2 regions of the Tepidibacillus sp. LV47 genome follow, and region 1 is predicted to be linked to the other one. Evidence: riboswitches for the same ligand, from Rfam matches in the RefSeq annotation. Region 1 holds a riboswitch; the other holds the start of a gene.

Region 1 (5,383 bases):
GGGGGCGATGACATGATGATCTCATATTTGTTGGCGGCTGTGATTGTGATTTATAGTGGTTTTGTCTTGATAAAAGTGATGCGAAAACGATTAAAAGGGGAATGTTGCTTTCATCAAACGAATGAAATGAAGAAGGGAGAAGAGGAGAGATCATGATTCTTTCCTATCTCATTTTAGGTTTAATGGTCAGTTACAGTGGATGGACATTGTATCGATCCTTTCGTAACCTAAAAGCAGGGAAAAGTTGCGACAACTGTACAGGATGTTCTTTAAAAGGGGCATGCCCTGTACAACAGTTAAAGGCAAATCAAGCAGCGTTAATATTGGATCAAAACTCATGATCATAGTGTCTGAATATAAATGGTGGGCTATTTTTTAGAGAATAGCCCATATTTTTTTTTCTTATCCTATGAGTTCTTCAGTTTCTCTATATGGTACCGATTCTTCCTCTTGATTCCATTCAGGATGATATTTTTCTTCTGTCTTTGTGATTACCACAGCACAAGCCGCATCACCAGTTGCATTCACTGCTGTACGAAGCATATCAAGGAGTCGATCAACACCTAGGATTAAGCCAATTCCTTCAACAGGTAAACCAACCGATTTTAACACCATCGTTAACATAACCAAGCCTACACCTGGAACGGAAGCTGTTCCAATACTTGCAAGTGTCGCCGTTAAAACAACAGTGATGATTTGACTAAAGGTTAAATCAACACCGTAAACTTGGGCGATAAAGACAGTAGCCACACCTTGCATAATTGCAGTACCATCCATGTTAATGGTGGCACCCAGTGGTTGAACGAAACTGCTAATGGGTTCAGGTACCTTTAAATTTTCTTGTGCTGTTTTCATTGATACCGGCAGTGTTGCACCACTACTTGATGTACTAAAAGCAACGGCCATTGCTGGAAAGAATCCTTTGAAAAAGTCGATCGGATTTCTTTTTGCAATGAATAAGATCATGGAACCATAGGTTGCAATCGTATGGATGAATAAAGCAAGAATCACAACCGACATGTATAATCCCATTGCACGGATCGCAGTAAACCCTTGTTTACCAATTGCCGAGGCAATTAAACCAAACGTACCATATGGGGCAAACTTCATCATGAGAGTAACTAAATACATCATAATTTCATTTCCTTGTTCAACAAAAGCGTGGAAAGTTTGCGCTTTTTTTCCTAGGGCTGCGATTCCGATACCAATGAAAACTGAGAAGAAAATTAAAGGTAACATATCTCCATTTGCCATGGACTGAATGGGGTTTTTTGGAATAATACTGAGCAAGGTATCCATAATAGGAGGAACTTCTTTTGGTTTAAAATTAGCTTGTTCAACAGAAAATTGCCAGCCTGCTCCAGGTTGAATGGTAAGTGCTAAAGCTAAACCGATAATGATTGCAATTGCTGTGGTAGAAATAAAGTAGATTAATGTTTTACTTCCAATTCTCCCTAATTTCTTAAGATCACCAATTCCAGCTGTTCCAAGGGCAATAGAGAAAAAGACGATGGGTACCACTAACATATTAATGAGGTTAAGAAAGATTTTGCCTAGTGGGGTAAGAAGATATTGATCAACTGATGGGAATACATGTGGTGCAAAAAGATTTAATCCTAAACCAAACAATGTCCCTAATCCTAATGCCAACAAAATTTTTCCTGTTAATTTCATAGCATACCTCCTTGAAGATAAAATAAAGCCATAGAAGGGCAAAGTCTTCTATGGCTTAAAATACGCCAAAATAAGACTCGTAATAAACGAGATCCTACCCCTCGAGACGCTTACGAAGTTAGCTGTCGGGTTCGGACGTGAGAGTCGCCCTACCTTAATGATAAATATTAAGGATTCACCCCAAGTGGCAATGCCACAATCTTGGTTCCTCCGCTCATATATAAAAATGATTCAGCGTGCGGACTATTCAATTTAACTTTATCTTAACAATAGTTTACATAAAAGTCAATCATGCGCTTCTCCTGAAGTATAGATTCGTTCCATGATCTTTGTTTGTTAAACTATTAAACAACTATTTAAAACATCGTCTTTAACAAAATAAAGTTATTAAATTTTATCTAAAATGTAAAATTTTTTTAAATGATCCGATATAGAAATTGATACAGGTTAAATCACTTGAAATTGAACAGCGATAAAGGCAAACCCGGCGAAAGCCGGGGACGCAAAGCCACAGGTCTAAGGCAAGTGAATGCTAGGATGGCTGGGTTACCGAACGGTTCGTGCGTTAAAACTCTTTTCATCGACGGTGTTCCTTGTGTTTAGACTGATGGGAAATCGTAGATGGAAAGGAGTTGTTTTTGTTTTGAAGAAACGAGTTCTCTACAAATCTATTATTTATTTCATGGTTATTCTGCTCATCACAAATTCTGTTTTGCCTGGAATGACCAAAAAAGCTGAAGCGGCTACGCCTGAAGCATTTTTAAATCCTTTTCTAGAAGAATGGCTTCCGCAGCCTGGACAGCCGCCTAGGTATTCCCAAGGATTTGCTTCGTTATTTAATAACCAATATACAGATGGCAACTCAGCTATCCCAAGTTTATTAAACGACCATCACTTTGCCCAATCACCGGAACCACCTGTATTGGAGGAACCTGTAGAGATTCCAAAAGGGAATGCATTTGTTCAAAGAGATGACTTTATACTCCCTTCTTATGGGTTTCCAGTGACAATCCAGCGATTATATCATTCGAGCCAAAAGAATCGCTTGTCACCTTTCGGTTATGGCTGGACATTTCCTTATAATCACTACATACAAATGTTTGATGAGTTTCATATCACGGAATTTAAATCAGATGGAACAAAGGTGAATTATACTTATCACAAAGAAGACGAAAGTTTATTAGTGGATGAGTATGATGGCGATCCGGCGATTTATTATCCGCTTGATAAAGGCTATTACACTGCGGAAGGATTCGCCAAGTCATCCCTAAAACGAATTTCGAAAGAGGAATATCGCGTAACACAACCCCATGGAACCACTTATGTTTTTAAAGGGTATTATGCACCTTGGCGAACCAACGCAGACCCTGTAGCCGGAAAATTAATCGCCGTTGAGGACCGCAATGGAAATCGCGTGAACTTGAGCTACGATTCCCAAGGTCGATTGGTTGAAATAAAAAGTCCCGATGGACGTACCGTTACATTCGAATATGCCGGTCAGCTCATCACATCTATGACCGATCCACTTGGCCGTGTAACAACGTATACCTATGAAAACAATGAACTGCGAAAAGTCACGCATCCTGATGGAACGACGGAATCGTATTCATATGACAACGAGCATCGCCTTCTGTCAGTGACAGATTCTCAAACTGGCACTAAGCAGTTTTCTTATACAGGAGATCGCGTCTCCAAAGTGACACATGAGGGTGATTTACTATACAGATATGAGTACGGAGATCATCAAGTAACGGTTTACGACGGATTAGGACATTCAACGGCTTATTTTTACAACGAAGACTACAATATAACGAAAAAAGTAGATGCTCTTGGAAACATATACACATATTCATTTGACGAACAAAAGCGCTTGACCAATGTTTCGGGACCGCTTGAAACGATATCCATTCAATATAACGAGTTTCATCATATTACAGTGGAAAAGTCATCGTTAGGAGAAGAATCGAATATTACCTATGACTCCAATCTTCAATTGCCTATGATCATTAAAGACGGAGAAGGACGGGTATGGAAGCGGACATACGATGCGAAAGGAAATTTAATATCTGTTGAATATCCGTTAGGGCAAAAAGAAGAATTCAGATATGATTCGCGAGGACTTGTGACGGAGTCTAAAGACTTGAACAACAAAATCACACGCTATTCGTATGATGCATATGGACAGCTCAAAACGGTCACTAACCCATTAGGCCAAACGATTTCATACACCTATGACCAAGTCGGCCGCTTAAAAAGTGTGACGATGCCAAACGGCTCCGTTACGACCTATACGTATGATAACGGTGACCGTCTTGTTTCGATAACAGACGCCAAAAACCAATCGATTCGTTATGAATATGATGCAAACGGCAGGCTGGTAAAGGCCAAGCTGCCTAATGGAGCGGTTTATGAGTATCGATATAATTCGAAAGGGCAAGTCATTAGCAAGAAGGAGCCTAATGGCGCAACGACCTCCTACACTTACAATGTCAAAGGTCAACTAACAGACATTCAAGGGCCGTTGGGAGCAACCGTTTCCTATACGTATGATCCGTTAGGAAGGTTGAAAAGTCAATCGGGCTCATTCATGAACGATGAAACATTTGAATACGATGCATTGGATCGTCTTGTCAAACATGTGACGCCATTTGGAACATGGACATATCAATACAATAGCAAGGACAAGCTTGAAAAACGGTTCTTAAACGGAAAGCTTTATACGGCTTACACGTATGATGCCAATGGATTTCCGAAGAACGTTACGAATGCTAAAGGAGAAACCTATACGTATTCTTACGACAAGATGGGCCACTTATTAAGTATTCGTGATCCGAAAGGGGCTGAAACAAGCTATCAGTACGATGATTTTGGAAATGTCATCGAAATAAAAGACCCACTTGGAAGAGTAACCCGTTATGAGTATAACGAACTACAGCAACTGACAAAAATGACAGATCCAGAAGGTAACACGACCACTTTCTCTTACGATGCGCTAGGTCAAGTGACCAAGGTAATTGATCCCCTTGGTCAAGAAACGTCTTATCAATACGATAAGATAGGCCAGCTTATTAAAGAAACGGATCCACAAGGTCATTCAATCACCTATACGTATAATTCACTTGGACTCGTTACGGCGATCGTCAATCCGTTAAAAGCTGCCTATTCATTTTCTTATGATGAAGTGGGAAATCTCCTGAAAGTGACGGATTCGCTAGGAAATGCCTCTACATTTTCTTACGATGCTTTAGGCCGGATCACAAAGTATGTGAATGAAGAAGGACATGAAACCAAGTATGAATACAACTTATCTGATCGAAGCGTTAAGGTGATAGAGCCTGGTGGGGCAACTTCTGTTTACCGATTTAACGAAAGGTTTTTACTTGAGTCGGCGATCGATCCAAAAGGACACATCACCTCTTGGACCTATGATGAGCTGGGAAGAATGACTTCTGTCAAGGATGCGGAAGGATTTATCACACAATATACGTATGATGCACTTGACCGGATGGTTGAAATCGTCGATCCGAAAGGACAAAAAGTCCAATATGGCTATGATGCCGCCGGAAATGTTGCGTCGATCATAGAGCCAAACGGGGCTAAAACAGAATTCAAATATAACCTAGCAGGGGAGTTAATAAAGGAAATTGATCCTCTAAAAGGGAAAACGGAATATTCCTACACAGCAAATGGCTTATTGAAATCTGTGAAA
Region 2 (5,383 bases), on a different contig from region 1:
TATAGTAATACTCTTTTGCTTTACTTAGGCTGCCAGCTTTTTCAAAATGAGCGGCTAATTGTTCGTAATAGTTTTCAAGGTCTTTTTCATAGTTGATTTCAAGCCATTCTGCAATCTTTTTGTGATATTCCCTTTTTGTTTTGTTTAGCATACTATGATAAATGACTTCTCTTACTGTTTCTTGATTGAATGTATAGATTTTGTCTCTCCCTAAAGAGGTATGAACCGATTGCAGTGAAATAATATTCATTTTCACAGGTAGTTCTAATACATCTTCACTGGATGTTGAATTCATTAAATGAGTCAACCAGGACAAATGAAACTCTTTTCCGATAACGGAAGCGAGTTGTAATAGGTTTCTCGCCTGTTCATCCAGATCAGATAAGTTAGCTAAAATAAGGCTTTCGATGGTGTTAGGGATCGTCTGAAGTTCGGATACATCGATCGATGCGGTTCCGTCTTGAATAGAGAATGTTTTTCTTCTTTTAAGAGCCATCAAATATTCTTTGATATGTAGTGGATATCCTTTTGTAAATTGAATAATCGCCTGAAGCAAATGTTCATCAAGATGGCTGCAATTTAATAGTTTGCAAGCTAGTTTCTCTGTTCCAGTTGGACTAAGCGGTTTAAGCTTCAGAATAGGATGTCTATCTTGGCTTATGTCGCTTATCCCATTTATCTCATATCTCGATGTAAAAATGAAAAGAGATTTTACGTCGGTTAGCGTTTTGACCAGATTTGTCAAAATTTCCATTGATCCTGCGTCTGCCCAGTGGATATTCTCAATGATAAGAACAAAAGGTTCTTTATCAGCGGCCTGTCTGATAAATAGAGAAACCTGATTGAATATTTCTCTTTTGATATCTTCATAGTTCATCGCATTTAAGATATTCTGAGATTCATGGTCTCTTTTTAAACCCATAATCAAGCTTAAAAAAAGATAGTTCCGTTGAATCTCCTCCTCATCAAAGTTTGAGTGTTGGAAGATATAATTAAGATACGACTTTAGGCGGTTTTCTTTTACCTTTTCACTTTCAGTAGGATGGAGATTCAGCATTTGGTAGATCATGTTCGAAATAACAGAATATATTCTGTTTTTGTAACCAATATTGATATCAACCCAATGTTTTTTAAGTTCATTGTCTAGTTCTGACGTAAATTTTCTTACAAGACTGGTTTTTCCGGTTCCAGCCTCACCGATAATGGTGACATATTCTGTTTTATTCAGCCGCTTATAGATTGAATGGAGAAAATTCGTTTCATCATCCCGTTCGATTAAAAACAGCGAATCAATCGATGCTTCGCTTTTTAAATGAAGAGGGGTGAAGCATTTTACTGGTTTTTCTTTGTTTTTGGCAATGATCTCTTTTTCAGGAGAATAATCAATTAGATCTTTTGTTTCTTGATAGACGGATTCTGATACAAGGATCGTCCCAGCTGCTGCTTGAGTTTGCAGTCTTTGAGCCGTATTGACCACATCTCCCATAACGGTAAAGTCTTTATCAAAATAGTTTCCCACGCTTCCAGTCACAACTTGGCCGTAATTGATTCCGATGGAAAGATTTAATGTTACACCTTTACTGGATAATCGTTTTTTTGAGAAATCTTGGATTAAGTCCATCATTTTCATGCCACACTTGACGGCTCTATAAGGATCATCACTATGAGGATATTTTGCACCGAAAAGAATCATGACACAGTCACCGATGTATTTGTCGATGGTTCCTTCCAATTCATATACAGGTTTGGTGATATAAGCAAAAGTTTCATTGATGATTTCCCGAACTTCTTCTGGATCCATTTTTTCCGACAATGCTGTAAAACCAGATACATCGGCAAACACGACAGCTACATTTCTTCTGTTTTCACTAAGAATCTCATAATTTTGCACAGAGCTTTCGATTTCTGATTGGGATATTTCATGTCCGCAGTTAAAGCAGAACTTGGCCATCATTGGGTTAGGCGAATCACAGGAAGAACATTTTATTGGAAATCTCATCCCACATAAAGGGCATTCCTTTGGATGATTTGATGGCAAGTGATAGCCGCAGTTAAAACAAAGAATAAGAATCCCTCCTTTAAAAGATTTTATAAAAAGTAGGTTTATAGATTGACAAAAGGTTTATAGATTGACAAAAAGTGAAGTTTATGGTTTATTTGTCTTAAAGAAAATTAGTAAATCATTCCAAATCTAATTATATACGGTATTGATAAGAATTGAAACGATTTTGTCGTTTTTTGTAAAAAACTTAATATTATGTCGATAATAGCAAACTTATCGAAAGGTAAGGACGCAAAGCCATGGGTCTAAGGAATGTTTATTCTATGATTGCCAGGTTGCCGAAACATAAGTTAACTAGGGTTGTGCTTAACGTTTGTTCGTTTTAAATAGCATGACTCGAGTTATTCATTGATTTGCCTAATAAGCAAATCATCTTGGCGCCTATGGCTTGTTCACATAGGTGCCTTTTCTTTTAGCGATAAGGGTCGAAAGGAGGTGAGAAGCATGAAAAGGATCATGTTTGTCATCATGACACTTGTACTCTTGCTTTCCAGCATACCAGTTGTCGCAGCTGAGAATAAACCAGTGATTTATACGGATACGATTACGGTAACAGAAGATGGTGGCAGATACCAAGTTGGCTTTATCAATGTTGAGTTTAAAAAAGATTTTATCGATCCAGCGAAGCTGCCAGCTACCTTTGAAGTAAAGGTTTATGCTGAGAATGGGGTAGGATATGTTGAATTTGCCCCAGACACACCAAATTTCTTTAAAAAGGTTCATATTCGCATCGATAAATACGATGGACTTCTTTACGATCAGGCAACAGGGGAAAATATTGAGGTTCATGTTAAGAAACAACAAATTCTAGCTGAGCATTTTTCACGTTATGCTTTTTACTGATAATCATCCATGAAAACCCTCTTAAATTTAAAGAGGGTTTTCATCTATCTTTTAAAGTATGTATTCGCATATTAAAATAAGACAGAGGGGTAAATGATGTGTTCTATTACTTACTATTAGGCCACCTGCTAGGTGATTTTACATTTCAAACCGGTAAAATTGCAGAAAATAAACTAAAAGATTGGAAATGGAATCTACTTCATGTATCAATTATTACGATTTGCATCTTGTTTCTTCTATTTCCTTGGAATTTTTACATGATAGGAATTGTGTTATTAAACGGGATTCTCCATTTTTTTATCGACTCATTTAAATCAAAAATATCCATTAAGAGTTCTTTAGGGTCACTACTCTATTTTATTTTCGATCAAGTCGTGCACATCATGATTCTATATTGGTTATCCACCATAATTGTTAAAATTTCTCCACCTTTGCTTATTGATGTACAAATCATCAAGTTTCTTATTATTCTGGTCTTTGTTTCATCTTTTTCCGCAATTTTGATTCAGTTTATACTTAAAGCTATTTTTCCTGCAAATCAGAAAAAATTTTTTAATGGAAATGAAAAGAGTGTTGGCGAATTAACAAGGGTTCTTTCTTTCTTTATTTTTTATCTAAGCTTTTCATTTTCTAAATATTCTTTAATCGGGTTATTGGCTATGATCATAGGGTTAATTATTTATTATAATACTAGCTGGCGTAAATGGATGAGCCTAAACTATTTTATAGCAAAACTTTCCATGGATGTATTGATATCTATAATCGGTTTTTTGTGTTTATTAACTATCATTCGTTTTTAAGATATACTTTTCACTAAGAGCCCCTACTTAGGAATGAGGTGCAATTTTGTTGACGAATTTGAGAACAATCATCTGTGTAGAATCAATAAAAAAGTACGAGGTTTTATTGGAAGTAATCAAAGAAGAATTTAAACCAGTAGTTCTTATTACAGATTTAATCCAATTGGAAACGGAATTGCGTTTAAACCAAGGGTCGGATTATACGATAATCTTTATGGATCATACATTCTTAAATCAAATGAATGAGCAGCTATTCCACGTTCTACAAAAGCCTCAATACGTAACGATTGGTTTATATAAAGATAGTATAGATCTGATTTCAATGGGATCTTTCCTTTACGATATCCTTGAATGTAAGAATGAGTTTGCAGTGAGAAAATTTCTTTATAAGCTTAAAAATGATCTAACGCGTCAACAAAAATTAGATTCCTTAGAAAGGGAAGTACAACGGTTCTATAGTATTGGGAAAGAATTGTCTGCTGAGAAGGATATTAACAAGCTACTAAATCTAATCATGGATTCATCAATAGAAATGACTTCTGCTGATGCCGGAACGATCTATATCGTTGTGGATCAAGAAAACTTAGAATGGTCTGTTTATGAAAGAAATGCCAAAAACAAACTATTAAAGTTTGTATTAGCGAAAAATAATAGTCTGAAGATAAATTTAGAATCAAAAACGTTTCCGATTACAAAACACGGAATTTCCGGATATGCTGTCATCACCGGACAACCGTTACGTATTGATGATGCTTATGATTTGCCTAGTGATGTTGAATACCAGTTTAATTCTGCTTTTGATCAAGTTACTGGTTATAGAACAAAGTCAATCCTTACGGTACCTATGAAAGACCATCAAAATCGTGTATTAGGCGTGATACAACTTATTAATAAAATGGAAGCTGACAAGGTAATTTCGTTTAGTGACAAAGATGAGATGATGATTTATTCTTTGGCAGGTCAAGCAGCAGTCGCTATAGAAAACAGCATGATCTACAAAAACATGGAAGAATTATTAGAACAAAATAGATTAACGATATCTGATGAAATCACAAAAAGAAAAAAAGCTGATGAAGAGATTAATAAGTTGCTTAGTGCTATTGAGCATAGCCCTTCGTCTGTCATTATTACAGATGTAAATGGGTACATTCAATACGTTAATCCAAAATTTACGCAATTAAGTGGCTATACCTATAAAGAAGTGATAGGGAAAAATGTAAGTATCCTTAAATCAGGAATTCATCCAAAAGAATTTTACGATGCTTTTTGGAAAACGATACTCTCTGGTAAGGAATGGTTTGGTGAATTTTACAATAAGAAAAAGAATGGAGAGTTATATTGGGAATCGACGTCTGTTTCCTCATTAAAGGATCAAGACGGATCAATTAAATATTTTATATCAGTAAGAGAGGATGTTACTGAGAAAAAGTTACTTTATAAAAAAATAGAAGAACAAAATATAATGCTTCAGAAAACCCTTAAGAAGTTAAATGAGGCACAATCCCAATTAATTCAAAAAGAAAAAATGGCTGGAATCGGTCAATTAGCAGCAGGAATCGCTCATGAAATCAATAACCCCTTAGGCTACATCATAAGTAATAATCATACATTAAATAAATATGCATTAAAAATTAAGGAACTTTTGCTAAAGTATAAAGATGTTTTGCTAAATTTCTCA

What was found. Region 1 has a riboswitch for cyclic di-GMP ahead of ACMW72_RS08305 (RHS repeat-associated core domain-containing protein). Riboswitches for the same ligand answer to the same signal wherever they lie in the genome.
Region 2: linked by a shared signal. The riboswitch ahead of ACMW72_RS02280 (hypothetical protein) and the one ahead of ACMW72_RS08305 (RHS repeat-associated core domain-containing protein) in region 1 are both predicted to bind cyclic di-GMP.

The regions. Positions count from the first base shown of each region.
Region 1 covers NZ_JBLWIF010000006.1:56,027-61,409, forward strand. The annotation lists gene ACMW72_RS08290 (hypothetical protein) at 13-156, shown strand; gene ACMW72_RS08295 (FeoB-associated Cys-rich membrane protein) at 153-341, shown strand; gene ACMW72_RS08300 (dicarboxylate/amino acid:cation symporter) at 403-1,674, opposite strand; cyclic di-AMP (ydaO/yuaA leader) riboswitch at 1,767-1,921, opposite strand; cyclic di-GMP riboswitch class I at 2,142-2,228, shown strand; gene ACMW72_RS08305 (RHS repeat-associated core domain-containing protein) at 2,318-5,383, shown strand, end outside.
Region 2 covers NZ_JBLWIF010000001.1:463,211-468,593, reverse strand. The annotation lists gene ACMW72_RS02285 (tetratricopeptide repeat protein) at 1-1,891, opposite strand, end outside; cyclic di-GMP riboswitch class I at 2,259-2,345, shown strand; gene ACMW72_RS02280 (hypothetical protein) at 2,507-2,905, shown strand; gene ACMW72_RS02275 (DUF3307 domain-containing protein) at 3,004-3,705, shown strand; gene ACMW72_RS02270 (ATP-binding protein) at 3,755-5,383, shown strand, end outside.